DNA from 2 places in the Brevundimonas sp. UBA7838 genome. Region 2 is predicted to be linked to the other one. Evidence: predicted binding sites of a transcription regulator. Region 2 holds the regulator's gene; the other holds the start of a gene.

Region 1 (6,823 bases), on a different contig from region 2:
CCTATCTCGTCCAAAGGCTGACGGCGCTGGGGCTTCAGCCCAGCCTGCAGACCGGCGCCCTGTCGCCCGCCGCCGTCTCGCGAATAGAGCGGGAGGGCGGAAAAGCGGGCGGCGTTCAGGCGGTCAATATTGTCGGGGTCCTGCCGGGGCGTGACCCCGGCCTGCCCGCGGTCGCCCTGATGGCCCACTACGACAGCGTGCCGAACTCACCCGGCGCCGCCGACGATGCGACCGGCGTGGCCGCCATTCTGGAAGCCGTGCGCGCGATCAAGGCGCGGGGCGGGGCCGAGCGGACGATGGTGGTCCTGTTTACCGACGCCGAGGAGCTGAATCTGGACGGGGCGCGGGCCTTTTTCAGCGAGCATCCGCTGCGCGACGACATCGGCGCGGTGATCAATCTGGAGGCGAGAGGCGGCGGCGGGCGCGCCATGATGTTCGAGACCGGACCCGGCAACGCCCAGACCATCGCCCGCTATGCCCAGGCGACCCAAAGGGCGACGGGCGGGCCGTCCAGCAACGCCCTGGCCATCTTCGTCTATCGGCTGATGCCCAATGGCACGGACTTCACTGTGGCGGCGGATCGCAAGCTGACGGGGATCAATCTGGCCTTCATCGGTCGTCCGGCGCAGTACCATTCTCCGTCCTCGACACCACAGGCGCTGGATCAGGGCAGCGTGCAGCATATCGGCTCCCAGGTGTTGGAAATGGCCGATGATCTTTTGCGGGCGCCGACCCTGCCACAGGCGACGCAGAACGCCGTCTATGCCGACGTCTTTGGCCTGTTCGTCGTGCAGCATTCGTCGGCGATCGGCTGGCTGCTGTTGACTGTGGGAGTCCTGGCGACGGCCTTCGCTGCCTGGGGCGCGCGCCATGCGACGGGTTTGAGAGCCATGTCGGTCGTGCGGGGCGCGGCGGATGGTCTGTGGCTGTTGGCCAGCGCGGTGGTGGTGGGACAGGCGGTGCGCGTCCTGGCCGGGCCGATCGGCCGTCGCGTGGATTCGGCCGACCTCTATTACACCTTGCTGCGTCGCCTGCCGTTTCTGGAAATTGCCGTGGCCCTTTCCATGCTCGGCCTGATTCTGATGCTGACCGCAGGGCGACGCCTGATGGGCCGATGGAGCGCATCTGGAGTGATACTGGCCGCATTCGCGATTGCAGTGGCGCTGGGCGGTTTCAGCCTGCCGGTCGTGGGGGCGACGGTGATTGCGCTGGCGCTCAGCCTAACGCGGCCGGGGCCGCAGGACGCAGACGCCGTCTGGGGCGGCTGGCTGGGGCTGATCATCTTGGTCCTGATCCTGGGCGGCGGGGTGCAGGCGGTGGCGCCGGAAGCCGCCTTCCTGCTGCTGTGGCCTGGTCTGATCGCCGCCCTGGCCGCCGCGTCGACGGCGGTGATCGGCGCCCGCTTCGGCTCGTGGGCATCCCTCGCACCCGCCGTCGTAACGACGGCGGTGGTCGGCGGGTGGTTGCTGGTTCAGGGGCACGGCGTCTTCCTGGGGGTCGGCATGGACATGCCGGGCGCGGTGGGGCCGATCGCCCTGATGATCGCGATGCTGGTCCGCCCGCTGACGCCCGGCACGGGTCGCGCCTTGCCGATCTTCGCCGCCGCCAGTCTGTCGCTCGCCTGCGGAATCGCCGTGGCGGCGAGACTGATCGCGTAAGGCGGGTGCGTTTCGTTGTCGTCGGGGCTGTGAAACCCGGCTAAGGCTATCGCTGCTGTTTCTGGGGGCCTCGCACGCTTGCACCATCTTCACGTCAATCCGTTCACCGTCCTGTCATTGGCGATAGCGATCCTGGGCGCGTGGACGGCTTTGGATCTGTTCAATCGAACCCGCGACCAGATCGGCGCGACGCGGTTGCGTTGGCTGGGCGTCGCCGCCCTGGCGCTGGGCGTCAGCATCTGGTCGATGCATTTCATCGCCATGCTGGGGTTCGAGGTCGAAGGCCCCGTCTTCTATGATCCCGGCCTGACGCTGGTGTCGTTCCTGCTGGCGACGGCCGGCACGTCCGCGGCCTTCGTGACGGCGGGGACGGCGCAGGCCAGCCCCCTGCGGCTGGCGCCGGCGGCCCTGCTGATGGGCGGCTCGATCGTCGCCATGCACTATGTCGGGATGGCGGCGATGCGGATGAACGCCGTCCTGAGTTACCAGCCCGTGCTGGTCGCCCTGTCGGTGGTCGTCGCTGTCGCCGCCGCCTACGCGGCCCTGATCGCGGCCCGTCAGGAGCGGGGCCTGGCCTGGCGCGCGGTCGCCGCCGTGATCCTGGGTCTGGCCATCGTCTCCATGCACCATGTCGGCATGGCGGCCCTGATCCTGACCCCGATCGCCGACGCAGGGCCGGTGGAGGGCGGGGCGTCGCCGGTGGTATTGGCTGTCGCGGTGACGACCGGGGCGGTGACACTGCTGTTTCTTGCGCTGGGCGCCTCGATCGTGGATCAGCGCGCCAATGTCCTGGCGGCCGTGGACGCGGGCGGCGTCGGCTTCTGGGAAGCAACCCTGCCGATGAAGACGACGATGATGTCGCACCGCGCGCGCGAAATCCTGTCCATCGATCCGTCGTGCCGCCTTGGCCCAAGCGAAGTCGGCGACCGTCTGTCGCCCGAGGATCTGCCGTTGCATCGTCAGGCGCTGGAGCGGGCCCTGGCGGGCGAGGGCGAATACGACCAGGAATGGCGTCTGCCGGCCTCTGGCCGGTGGATCCATCTGCGAGGACGCCTGATCCGCAGTCGTTCGGGCCGGCCGATCAAGATGTCGGGCGTCATCACCGACATCACCGATCGCCGTGAGGCCTTCGCCGCCCTGGCCGACAGCGAACGCTTGCAGCGACTGCTGATCAACGAACTGAATCACCGGGTGAAGAACACCCTGGCCACGGTGCAGTCCATCGCCCACCAGACGGCGCGGCGCACGCCGGATGTCGCCACCTTCACCGCCCTGTTCGAGGCGCGGCTGGTGGCCCTGTCCAACACGCAGAACCTGCTGACGGCCGCGAACTGGGAGCATGTCGATCTGCGCGCCATGCTGGCTCAGGAACTGGCCCCCTATGCCGAGGAACAGGTCCGGCTGACCGGTCCGGCCGTCGATCTGAACGCGCAACAGACTCTGGGCATGGGGATGGTCTTTCACGAACTGGCGGTGAACGCCGCCAAATACGGCGCCCTGTCGAACGCCTCGGGCTGTGTGCGGATCGACTGGTCGGTCGCTAACGGCCATCTGCTGCTGGATTGGGTCGAAAGCGGTGGCCCAGCCGTATCGCCGCCTCAGCGCAAGGGCTTCGGCTCGGTCCTAATCGACTCGACCATCAATCGCTCGCTGCACGGCTCGGCGGTCATGACTTACGACCCCGAGGGCGCGAGCTTCAGCCTGCGCCTTCCGCTTTAGACGGCGTCAAAAACGGTCGTAGGATTTGGCTGTCCTCGTTTTGATCAATGAGAACATCTTGTGAACCAGAACAAACCATGCACATAGTCCGCCTCACGAAACGGGGGCGGGTCCAGGCGGGTCTCTCCCAAGCTGAATGACGGGAATCATGGCAAGGGAGACGAAGGCAATGGCTTCACAGGCGGCACTCAAATTGGTGGGCAAGGACGACGGCGACAAGCAACGCGCCCTGGAGGCGGCGATCGCGCAGATCGATCGCGCCTTCGGCAAGGGCTCGGTAATGAAACTGGGCAAGGCGGGCGTGGTCGCCGAGATCGACAGCGTCTCGACCGGCTCGCTGGGCCTGGACATGGCGCTGGGCATCGGCGGTCTGCCGGTCGGGCGGGTTATCGAGGTGTTCGGCCCAGAATCCTCGGGCAAGACGACCCTGGCTCTGCACACCGTCGCGGAAGTGCAGAAGAAGGGCGGGGTCGCCGCCTTCGTCGACGCCGAACATGCGCTGGACCCGGTCTACGCCCAGAAGCTGGGCGTCAATCTGGATGATCTTCTGGTGTCGCAGCCGGACACTGGCGAGCAGGCGCTGGAGATCGTGGATACGCTGGTTCGGTCGGGCGCCGTGGACATTGTGGTCGTCGACTCCGTCGCGGCCCTGACGCCGCGCGCCGAGATCGAGGGCGAGATGGGCGACAGCCTGCCGGGCCTTCAGGCGCGCCTGATGAGCCAAGCGCTGCGCAAGTTGACGGCCTCGATCTCCAAATCGAAATGCATTGTGCTGTTCATCAACCAGATCCGTCACAAGATCGGCGTCATGTACGGCTCGCCCGAGACGACGACGGGCGGCAATGCGCTGAAGTTCTACGCCTCGGTGCGTCTGGACATCCGCCGCACCGGCGCGATCAAGAACCGCGACGAGGTGGTCGGCAACACCACCCGGGTCAAGGTGGTCAAGAACAAGGTCGCCCCGCCGTTCCGCGAGGTCATCTTCGACATCATGTATGGCGAGGGTATTTCCAAACTGGGCGAGGTCATCGACCTGGGCGTCAAGGCCGGCATCATCGAGAAGTCGGGCAGCTGGTTCAGCTATGACTCCACCCGGATCGGTCAGGGCCGCGAGAATGTGCGCGAGTTCCTGAAGCAGAATCCGGACATCGCGGCCTCGATCGAAAAGGCCGTGCGCGCCTCGACCAACAAGATCGCCGACGAACTGCTGGGCACGCCCGAGCCGGACGAGGGCCAGGACCTGGAAGGCTGACGCCAGCATCCGAGGCTGGGCGGACTGTCAAAGTTGGTCCAGCTCTCGATCCGGTCTTTTCACCGCTACTCCGTCGCCCTAGCGACCCGCCACCGACCCCGCGAAGGGCGGCGGAGCGACCCGCTCGACCTCGTGTCGGGCGGGTCTTTTTTATGGTGCAGCATCTTCCCCAGTCGTCATTCCGGGTCTGCGCTGCGCGCCCGGAATGACTAAAGAAAGGTGCGGCCAAACGAAAACGGGCGACCCGAAGGCCGCCCGTTCGTCGTTTTACCGATGTCGCCTGCTGATCAGGCGGCGGCCTTCTCCGGGGTGAACTTGCCGTAGAAGGTTTCGTTCTTCGCCGCCATGTCGCGCAACAACTGCGGGACCTTGAACCGGTCGCCGTAGGTCGCGGCCAGGCGGTCTGCGGTTTCGACGAATTTGGCCAGGCCGATGCCGTCGATCATGCTGATCGGACCGCCGGTCCAGGGCGCGAAGCCCCAGCCCAAGATGGCGCCCAGATCGGCTTCGCGCGGATCGTCGATGACGCCTTCTTCCCAGCAACGCGCCACTTCGACGGCCTGGCGATACAGCAGACGTGTCTTCAGCTCGTCGATCTGAGCGAAGGCGGTCGCCTCTTCCGGCTGATCGATACCCTTGGTAGTCGGGGCCAGTTCGCCCAATCCCTTCCAGATCGTCTTGGGCTTCTGATCGTAATCGTAGAAGCCCTTGCCGTTCTTGCGACCGAAACGCCCGCCCTCGACCATCTTGGCGACGATGTCGGCGCCTTCCGACGGGACGTATTTGTCGCCCAGATCCAGCGCCGTCTGTTTGGCGATCTTGTAGGACAGGTCTAGGGCGACGTCGTCGTGCATCTCCAGCGGGCCGCGCGGCATGCCGGTCATGCGACCGACATTGTCGATCAGGGCCGGGCCGTAGCCCTCTTCCAGCATCGCCATGCCCTCCATCAGGAAGGTGGAGAAGCAGCGCGAGGTGTAGAAACCGCGGCTGTCGTTAACGACGATCGGCGTCTTCTTGATCTTCAGCACATAGTCCAGCGCCTTGGCGATGGCGGCCTGACCCGTCTTTTCACCCAGGATGATCTCGACCAGCATCATCTTGTCGACGGGCGAGAAGAAGTGGATGCCGATGAAGTCCTCAGGCCGCACCGAAGCCTCGGCCAGGCCGGTGATCGGCAGGGTCGAGGTGTTGGAGCCGAACACAGCGCCGTCAGCCAGTTGCGCCTCGGCGCGCTTGGTCACATCCGCCTTGATCTCCCGGTTCTCGAACACGGCCTCGACGACCAGATCGGAACCCTTGATCAGCTCATAGTCCGTCGTCGCCGTGACCGAACCAAGCAGGGCGTCATACTTCTCCTGCGTCAGCTGACCGCGCGACAGGCGCTTCTTCAGCAGTTCCTCAACGTGGGCCTTGCCCTTGTCGGCGGCTTCCTGCGTCTGGTCGATCAAGATGGTTTCAATGCCGGCCAGCGCCTGCACATAGGCGATGCCCGCGCCCATCATGCCGGCGCCGATGACCGTGACCTTCTTCGGATCGGACTTGGGCACGCCGGCCGGGCGAACGGCGCCCTTGTCCAGCTCCTGCTTGGACAGGAATAGCGAACGGATCATGGCCTGCGCCTGCGGCGTCATCAGGGTCTTGATGAAGTAGCGGGTCTCGATGCGCAGAGCCGCATCCATCGGCACCTGGGCGCCTTCGTAAACGGCCTTCATCAGGTTCACGACGGCCGGATAGTTGCCGTAGGACTGCTTACGCAGCATGGCGTTGCCGACCATGAAGTTCTGAATGCCGGCCGGGTGATAGGGGCCGCCGCCGGGCAGTTTGAACGACTTCTCGTCCCAAGGCTGGACGGCCTTGCCGCCGTTCTTGATCCATGCCTTGGCGGCCTCGACCGACTGGCCCTTTTCGACAACTTCATGGACGATGCCGGCGCCCTTGGCGTCGTTCGGGCGGAAGGACTTGCCCTCGCTCATCGCCATCATGGCGTTCTGGACGCCGACCAGGCGGGTCAGGCGCTGGGTGCCGCCGCCGCCGGGGAACAGGCCGACCTTGATCTCGGGCAGGCCCAGCTGGATCTTGTTGTCATTCTCGACCACCCGGTAGTGAGCGGCCAGGGTGAACTCCAGCCCGCCGCCCAAAGCGAGGCCGTTGATCGCGGCCGCGATCGGCTTGCCCGAGGTTTCCAGCGCACGGA
Region 2 (6,823 bases):
CCGGTCCTTGACGAAAGGCATGGCGCGCTGGAGGCGGGCTTCATCCGCCTCCGCCAGGGCGTGACCCTTCTGCAGATGCGCATCCAGCGTCAGCTTGGCGAGCCGTTCATCGTCAGCGAGACGCAGCCAGTGCGAATTGACGTGGGCCAGTTTGTCGAAGTCCAAGCGGGCGGGCGCCTTGCCGATGCCGGCGAGATCGAACCATTCGATGGCCTGAGCGTCGCTGAACAGTTCGTCGTCGCCGTGCGCCCACCCCAGGCGAGCCAGATAGTTGCGCATGGCCTCGGGCAAGTAGCCCATCTCGGCGTATTCATGCACCGCCTGGGCGCCGTGACGCTTCGACAGCTTGGCGCCGTCCGGTCCGTGGATCAGGGGGATGTGGGCGAAGGTCGGACGCGTCCAGCCCAACGCATCGTAGATCAGGCTCTGGCGCGCGGCGTTGTTCAGATGGTCGTCGCCGCGAATGACGTGGGTCACGCCCATGTCGTGGTCGTCCACAACGACGGCGAGATTATAGGTCGGCGCGCCGTCCGAACGCAGCAGCACCAGATCGTCCAGGTCGTCGGTCGACCAGTTCACATCACCCTGGACCTCATCGGCCACCGTGACCGTCGTCGCCTTTGGCCGGCGGAAGCGCACGACGTGCGGCGAGGCCAGATCATCTACGGTCGGCTCGCGGTCGCGCCAGGGCGATTCGAAAGTGCGCTTCTCCGCCTTGGCCTCATCGCGCAGACGACCGGTCTCCTCGGCCGAGGTGAAGTCGCGGTAGGCGTGGCCGGTTTCGAGCAGTTGATCGACCACCTCGCGGTGGCGGTCGGCCCGGCTGAACTGGAACATCGGCTCGTCGTCGGCGAACAGCTCCAGCCAGCTCAAGCCGTCGAAAATGGCCTTCACCGCCTCATCGGTCGAGCGTTCGCGGTCGGTATCCTCGACGCGGATCAGGAAACGTCCAGCGTGTCTTTTGGCGTATAGCCAGTTGAATAAAGCGGTTCTCGCCCCGCCGATATGCAGATAGCCTGTCGGCGAGGGGGCGAAGCGGGTGACGACAGTCGAGGAAGGTGAGGTCATGGGGGAGGGGTCCGTAAGCGACGCCCTTATACGCCCCGATGCGGCAAAACCTACCCCCGCTGCGCGATTGCGCGCTTGGCTGCACGCCGAAGTCGCCGCCCAGACCCTGAGATGGCGGCTATGGGCGCCGGTCGCATTCGGCGTGGGCGGCGGCGTCTATTTCGCCCTGCGAGTCGAGCCGGTCTTGTGGCCCTTGTTGCTGGGCGCCGCCTTGGCCTTTGGGCTTTGGGTGGTGGCGCGCCGGCGCGGCGGGTCGCGGCGTCTGACCTGGCTGCTGTTGATGGTGGCCTGCGCGTCAGGTGGGCTGGCGGCGGCCAAGGTGCGCACCGAAGCCGTCGCCGCGCCGATCGCGCCCGTGCTCAGCGAACCGACCGTGATCGAAGCCTGGGTCGTTGATGTCGACAGCCCGGGGCAGCGAGGCGCGCGGGTCGTGATTGCGCCGGTCTGGATCCGCGGACTGACGCCCGAGCAGACGCCGGTGCGCTTGCGGGCGACGGTGCGGGGCGAGCCGCCGCGACCCGGCGAGGCGATCCGCTTGTTTGGCATTCTGAATCCGCCGCCTGCGCCGGCCAGCCCTGGCGCCTACGACTTCGGCCGGAACGCCTTCTTCCAGGGCATGGGAGGCGTGGCGTTCGCCTTGGGCGAAACGCGTGGAGCCGAGCTTGCCCCTCCGCCGTGGCGGCTTCGACTTGAAATGGCGGTCAACGGAGCCCGTTTCGCACTGGCCGAGCGGATCGTGGCAAGGCTCGGCGAACGGACCGGCGGGATCGCCGCCGCCATGACCACCAGCCATGAAACCTGGATTAGTCAGGAGGACATGGACGTGATGCGCGATTCCGGCCTGGCGCACATCCTGTCGGTGTCAGGGCTGCATATGGCCATAGTCGGCGGTTTCGTCTTTTTCGCCGTGCGGCTGGGCGTGGCGGCCTGGCCCTGGCTGGCCCTGCGGGTTCACGGCAAGAAGGTCGCGGCCTTGGCGGGCCTCACGGCGGTCGGGGTTTATCTGGTGGTGTCGGGCGCGCCGCCGCCGGCCGAGCGGGCGGCGATCACCGCCTCCATCGCGTTTCTAGCCATCCTGCTGGAGCGACAGGCGGTCACGATGCATGGCCTGGCTGTGGCGGCCTTCATCGTTCTGGCGATCCAGCCTGAAGCCATCGTCACGCCGGGTTTCCAGATGTCGTTCGCGGCGACGGCGGCCTTGGTCGCCTTGGTCGAGGCCTGGCCGAAGCGCCCGCGCGAAATATCCGCGCCTTGGCCGATCCTGGCAGTCCAACGGCTGGGCGGGTGGCTGACGGCGGCTGTGGCGGCCAGCGTCGTCGCAGGATTGGCGACGGGACCTTTCGCCATGCAACATTTCAACCGCACCGCCATGTACGGACTGCTGGCCAATCTCGGCACGTCGCCCGTGGCGGACTTCATCCTGATGCCGGCGCTTGCCTTGGGCGCAGCGCTTGAGCCCTTGGGGCTGGGGGGACCGTTCCTAGCGGTCGCGGGATGGGGCGTGGATCTGATGCTGGCGATCGGCGCCTGGACGGCGGGGTTGCCTGGGGCGGTCAGAACGGTCGCCAGCGCGCCGAACTATGTCCTGCCGATCGCCTTTCTGGGCGTGCTGTTTGTCTGTCTGTGGCAGGGCCGCCTGCGATGGATGGGACTGCCCTTCGCAGCCGCCGTCCTGATCTGGCCGCGTGCGCCGACGCCGAACCTCTGGATTGGCGATGGCGGAACAAACGCCGCCTTTCACCGTGACTGGGCGGCCGTCGTCATACGGCCTGGCGTGCGTGAATTTGCGGTGGATCTCTGGTCGCGACGACGGGGGCTGGCCATGACGGATCGCTCGGAGACAGGCTGGGTCTGCGACCGCTTTTCCTGTCGACCGGAAGCCGATGAGGCCGGGCCCGTTGCAATCTGGTGGGGGCGGAAGTCGCCGAGCTCAGATCAGATGGAGACTTTATGCCGCGCAGCGCCCGTCGTCAGCGTCCGCGCTGTCGTCACCTCAATTCCAAGCGCCTGTCAGGATCGCCTTGTCCTGGACGGGGTGGATTTTGCGCGAGGCGGGGCAGTAAAGTTGTGGCGCGTCCGTTCGGGCGAGCCGAATCGATGGCGCGCGGTGTGGACGGCCGACGTTCGCGGCGACCGCCCCTGGGCGCGTCAGTCCGATCCGGACGTCAGTGATAGCGGCGCATAAGGCCGACCAGCTTGCCTTGGACCGCGACCTGATCCGAGCCGTAGATCTTGGTCTCGTAGTTGCGGTTGGCGGGTTCCAGCGCGATCGAGGCCCCCTTCTTGCGAAGGCGCTTCAGCGTCGCCTGCTCGCCTTCCACCAGAGCCACCACGATTTCTCCGGAGGCGGCGTTGTCGGTCGATTTGATCACCACCATGTCGCCGTTCAGGATGCCCGCCTCGATCATGGAGTCGCCCTCGATCTCCAACAGATAGTGCTCGCCCGAACCCAGCATGGATTCCGGGACCGGGTAGCGGGCGGTTTCATGCTCGATCGCATCGATCGGCGTGCCGGCGGCGATCTTGCCCATCAGCGGCAACTCGCGGGTGTCGTTGGCCGCGAGCGGCGCCGAAGCGCGAACACCGCCGCCGCCCTCGATGACGTCGGGCTTGAACCCGGCGCGACCGCGCGGCGCACCGGCCGTCGCCTGTTCGGGCAGCTTCGTGACTTCCAACGCGCGGGCGCGGTGAGCGAGACGGCGGATGAAGCCGCGTTCCTCCAGCGCTGTGATCAGCCGGTGAATGCCAGACTTGGAGGCCAGATCGAGCGCCTCCTTCATCTCGTCGAACGAAGGGGAGACGCCGGTCTCCTGGATGCGTTCGTGGATGAACATCAGCAGTTCGTGCTGTTTGCGCGTGAGCATCGCCAGGCCCTCATGCGCCCGCCGACGAATCGGAACGGGCCGTGAACATTTGTCGATGTTCTGTAAGTGTTCCTTGCTAATGTCAACTTAACGGCGGCGCTGGGACGGCGCCGGAACGTTCAGGCCGCGAGCAGTCGGCGTGTTGCGGCTTCGACGTCGTCCTGGCGCATCAGACTCTCGCCGACCAGGATCGCCTGAGCGTGCGCAGCCGAAACCCGCGCCACGTCGTCGGGCGTGAAGATGCCGCTCTCTGCGACCAGCAGAGCGCGCACGGGGCTGAGCATCGACAGCCGCTCCGTGGTTTCCAGATCGACCTCGAAGGTGCGTAGAGAGCGATTATTGACCCCAACAAGATCGCCGCCGAGGGCGCAGGCGCGCGCCATTTCTTCCTCGTCATGCGTCTCGATCAGCGCGTCCATGCCCAAGCGTTCGGCTTCCGACAGCAGTTCATCCGCCAAGGTGTCGTCGATCATGGCGAGGATGATCAGGATACAGTCGGCGCCCAGGGCGCGGCTTTCGGCGACCTGCCAGGGATCGACCAGAAAATCCTTGCGCAGGCAGGGCAGGGCGACGGCCTCGCGGGCCTGGCCCAGATAGCCGTCGTCGCCCCGGAAGCTGGGGCCATCGGTCAGCACCGACAGACAGGCCGCACCGCCGGCCTCATAGGCGCGGGCCAGGGCCGGCGGATCGAAATCGGGCCGGATGAGGCCCTTGGACGGGCTGGCCTTCTTGATCTCGGCGATCAGGGCGGGACGACCGGTTTCCTCTCCGACCCGCTCCAGGGCGGCGCGAAAGCCGCGCGGGGCCGATGCGGCGCGGGCCAGGGCTTCGATCGCGTCCTGTGAGGTCGCAGCCTTGCGGGCGGCGACGTCCTCGCGCTTGTAGGCAGCGATACGGTCCAGAACGTCGGTCATGCGGGCTCTTCGCTTTCCAGCGGCGTGGAGGTGATGCGGGCCAGGCGACCCAGCGCCTCGGCGGCTCGACCGTCGTCGATTGCGGCAGCGGCGAGCGCGGCGCCGTCGGCCAGATCGGTCGCGCGATCGGACACAACGAGGGCGGCAGCGGCGTTCAGCAGCACGATGTCGCGGTAGGGTCCGGCCGCGCCGGCCAGAAGCGCGCGCAGGGCGACGGCGTTCTCCTCGGCGTCGCCGCCGCGAATGTCTGCGATAGAGGCGCGCGGCAAGCCGGCGTCCTCGGGCGTGACCTGGAAGCGACGAACCGCGCCATCCCTCCATTCGGCGACGTCCGTGGGGCCGGAAGTCGCCAGTTCGTCCAGGCCTTGGCCGTGAACGGTCCAGGCCCGAATGGCGCCAAGCCGGCCCAGCACCTCGGCCAGCGGCTCCAGCAGACGCGGGTCATAGACGCCCATCACCTGTCGCCTTGCAGACGCTGGATTGGAAAGCGGTCCCAGAAGATTGAAAACAGTCCGGAAACCGATCTCGGCTCGCACCGGCCCGACATGACGCATCGCCCCGTGATATGCAGGCGCGAACAGGAAGCAGATACCGGCCTCGTCCAACGCCTTCTTCTGCTGCGCCTGCGACGCCATCAGGTTCACGCCGAGGATCGACAAGACGTCGGAAGATCCTGATTTCGATGACATCGCCCGATTGCCATGCTTGGCGACCTTCAGACCGGCGCCAGCCAGAACCAAGGCGGCGGCGGTCGAGATATTGTAGGTGTGCTGACCGTCGCCCCCGGTGCCGCAGGTGTCGATCACCTCGTAGGGATGATCCAGCGTCAGGGCGGCTTCACGCATGGCGCCCGCGAAGGCGGCGATCTCGTCCACGGTCTCGCCGCGCATCCGCATGGCGGTGACGGCGGCGGCGACCTGCGACGGGGTCGGCTCGCCGCGCAGGCAGGCGGCGAAGAAGTCGTGCGCCTGCTGGGACGTCAGGGGATGGCCCTCGACCAGTCGGGCGAGGATCGGCTTGAACCCGTCGCCCACGGTCAGGCGGCCGCGAGGCGCTTTACGCCGGCGATCTCAAGGAAGTTGGCCAGCATGTCGTGACCATGTTCGGTGGCGATGGATTCCGGGTGGAACTGCACGCCGTGGATCGGGCGCGTACGATGTTGCAAACCCATGATCTCGCCGTCGGCGGTCCAGGCGGTGACCTCCAGGTCGTCGGGCAGGGTTTCGCGCTTGACCGCCAGCGAGTGATAGCGTGTGGCGATGAAGGGCGAGGGCAGGTCGGCGAAAACGCTCTGGCCCTCATGCAGGATCGGCGAGGTCTTGCCGTGCATCAGGGTCTTGGCGCGGATGACGTCGCCGCCGAAAGCCTGGCCGATGGCCTGATGACCCAGGCACACGCCCAGGATCGGCATGGACTCTGGCGCGGTCGTGATCAACGGCAGGCAGATGCCCGCCTGATCGGGCGCGCACGGGCCGGGCGACAGCAGAACGGCGGCGGGGTTCAGCGCCCACGCCTCGTCCACCGTCAGGTCGTCGTTGCGCACCACATGCGTCGGCGCGCCCAACTCCGCGAGGTAGTGGACGAGATTGTAGGTGAAGCTGTCGTAGTTATCGACGACGAGGATCATGGCTTGGCTTCTAGGCGCGACGCGCGTCCGCGCCAAGCGGGCGCGGCCTTAAAGCGCATTTTAACTCGGCGGGACTAGGACTGGGCGGGTGAAACTCGCCGCTGAAAAAGACATCGCCGCCAAGATTGCCGCCGCAAAGGCGAAGCTGGTCGTGGTCGAAACCAAGCCCAACCCCGTCGCCGCGCTTGGCGCAGCCGCGCTCGCAGCGACTGCGGCGGTTTTGATGGCTGGCGTCGTGGTCATCGGGCCGGGCGTGCAGTTCAACGACCCGGTAATGACGATTTCGCGCTAGCGATTGCCGGTGCGAAAGCGCCAGGCGTCTTCCGCCGCCCGCATTGGCGCCCGCGCCT

Evidence for each region. The regulator LexA, encoded in region 2, represses DNA repair genes until DNA is damaged. The targets are predictions, from matches to a motif close to ATGTTCNCNANNTGTTCT.
Region 1: the regulator LexA is predicted to act here: its motif matches at 3,428-3,445, upstream of recA (recombinase RecA).

What each region holds. Positions count from the first base shown of each region.
Region 1 covers NZ_DLTK01000131.1:9,252-16,074, reverse strand. Annotated here, with positions in the region: gene B3T77_RS14155 (M20/M25/M40 family metallo-hydrolase) at 1-1,658, shown strand, start outside; gene B3T77_RS14150 (MHYT domain-containing protein) at 1,737-3,377, shown strand; gene recA (recombinase RecA) at 3,547-4,629, shown strand; gene B3T77_RS14140 (3-hydroxyacyl-CoA dehydrogenase NAD-binding domain-containing protein) at 4,917-6,823, opposite strand, start outside.
Region 2 covers NZ_DLTK01000109.1:10,024-16,846, forward strand. Annotated here, with positions in the region: gene gltX (glutamate--tRNA ligase) at 1-1,068, opposite strand, end outside; gene B3T77_RS10045 (ComEC/Rec2 family competence protein) at 1,136-3,253, shown strand; gene lexA (transcriptional repressor LexA) at 3,234-3,932, opposite strand; gene trpC (indole-3-glycerol phosphate synthase TrpC) at 4,052-4,846, opposite strand; gene trpD (anthranilate phosphoribosyltransferase) at 4,843-5,880, opposite strand; gene B3T77_RS10065 (anthranilate synthase component II) at 5,883-6,473, opposite strand; gene B3T77_RS10070 (peptidoglycan-binding protein) at 6,562-6,765, shown strand; gene trpE (anthranilate synthase component I) at 6,762-6,823, opposite strand, start outside.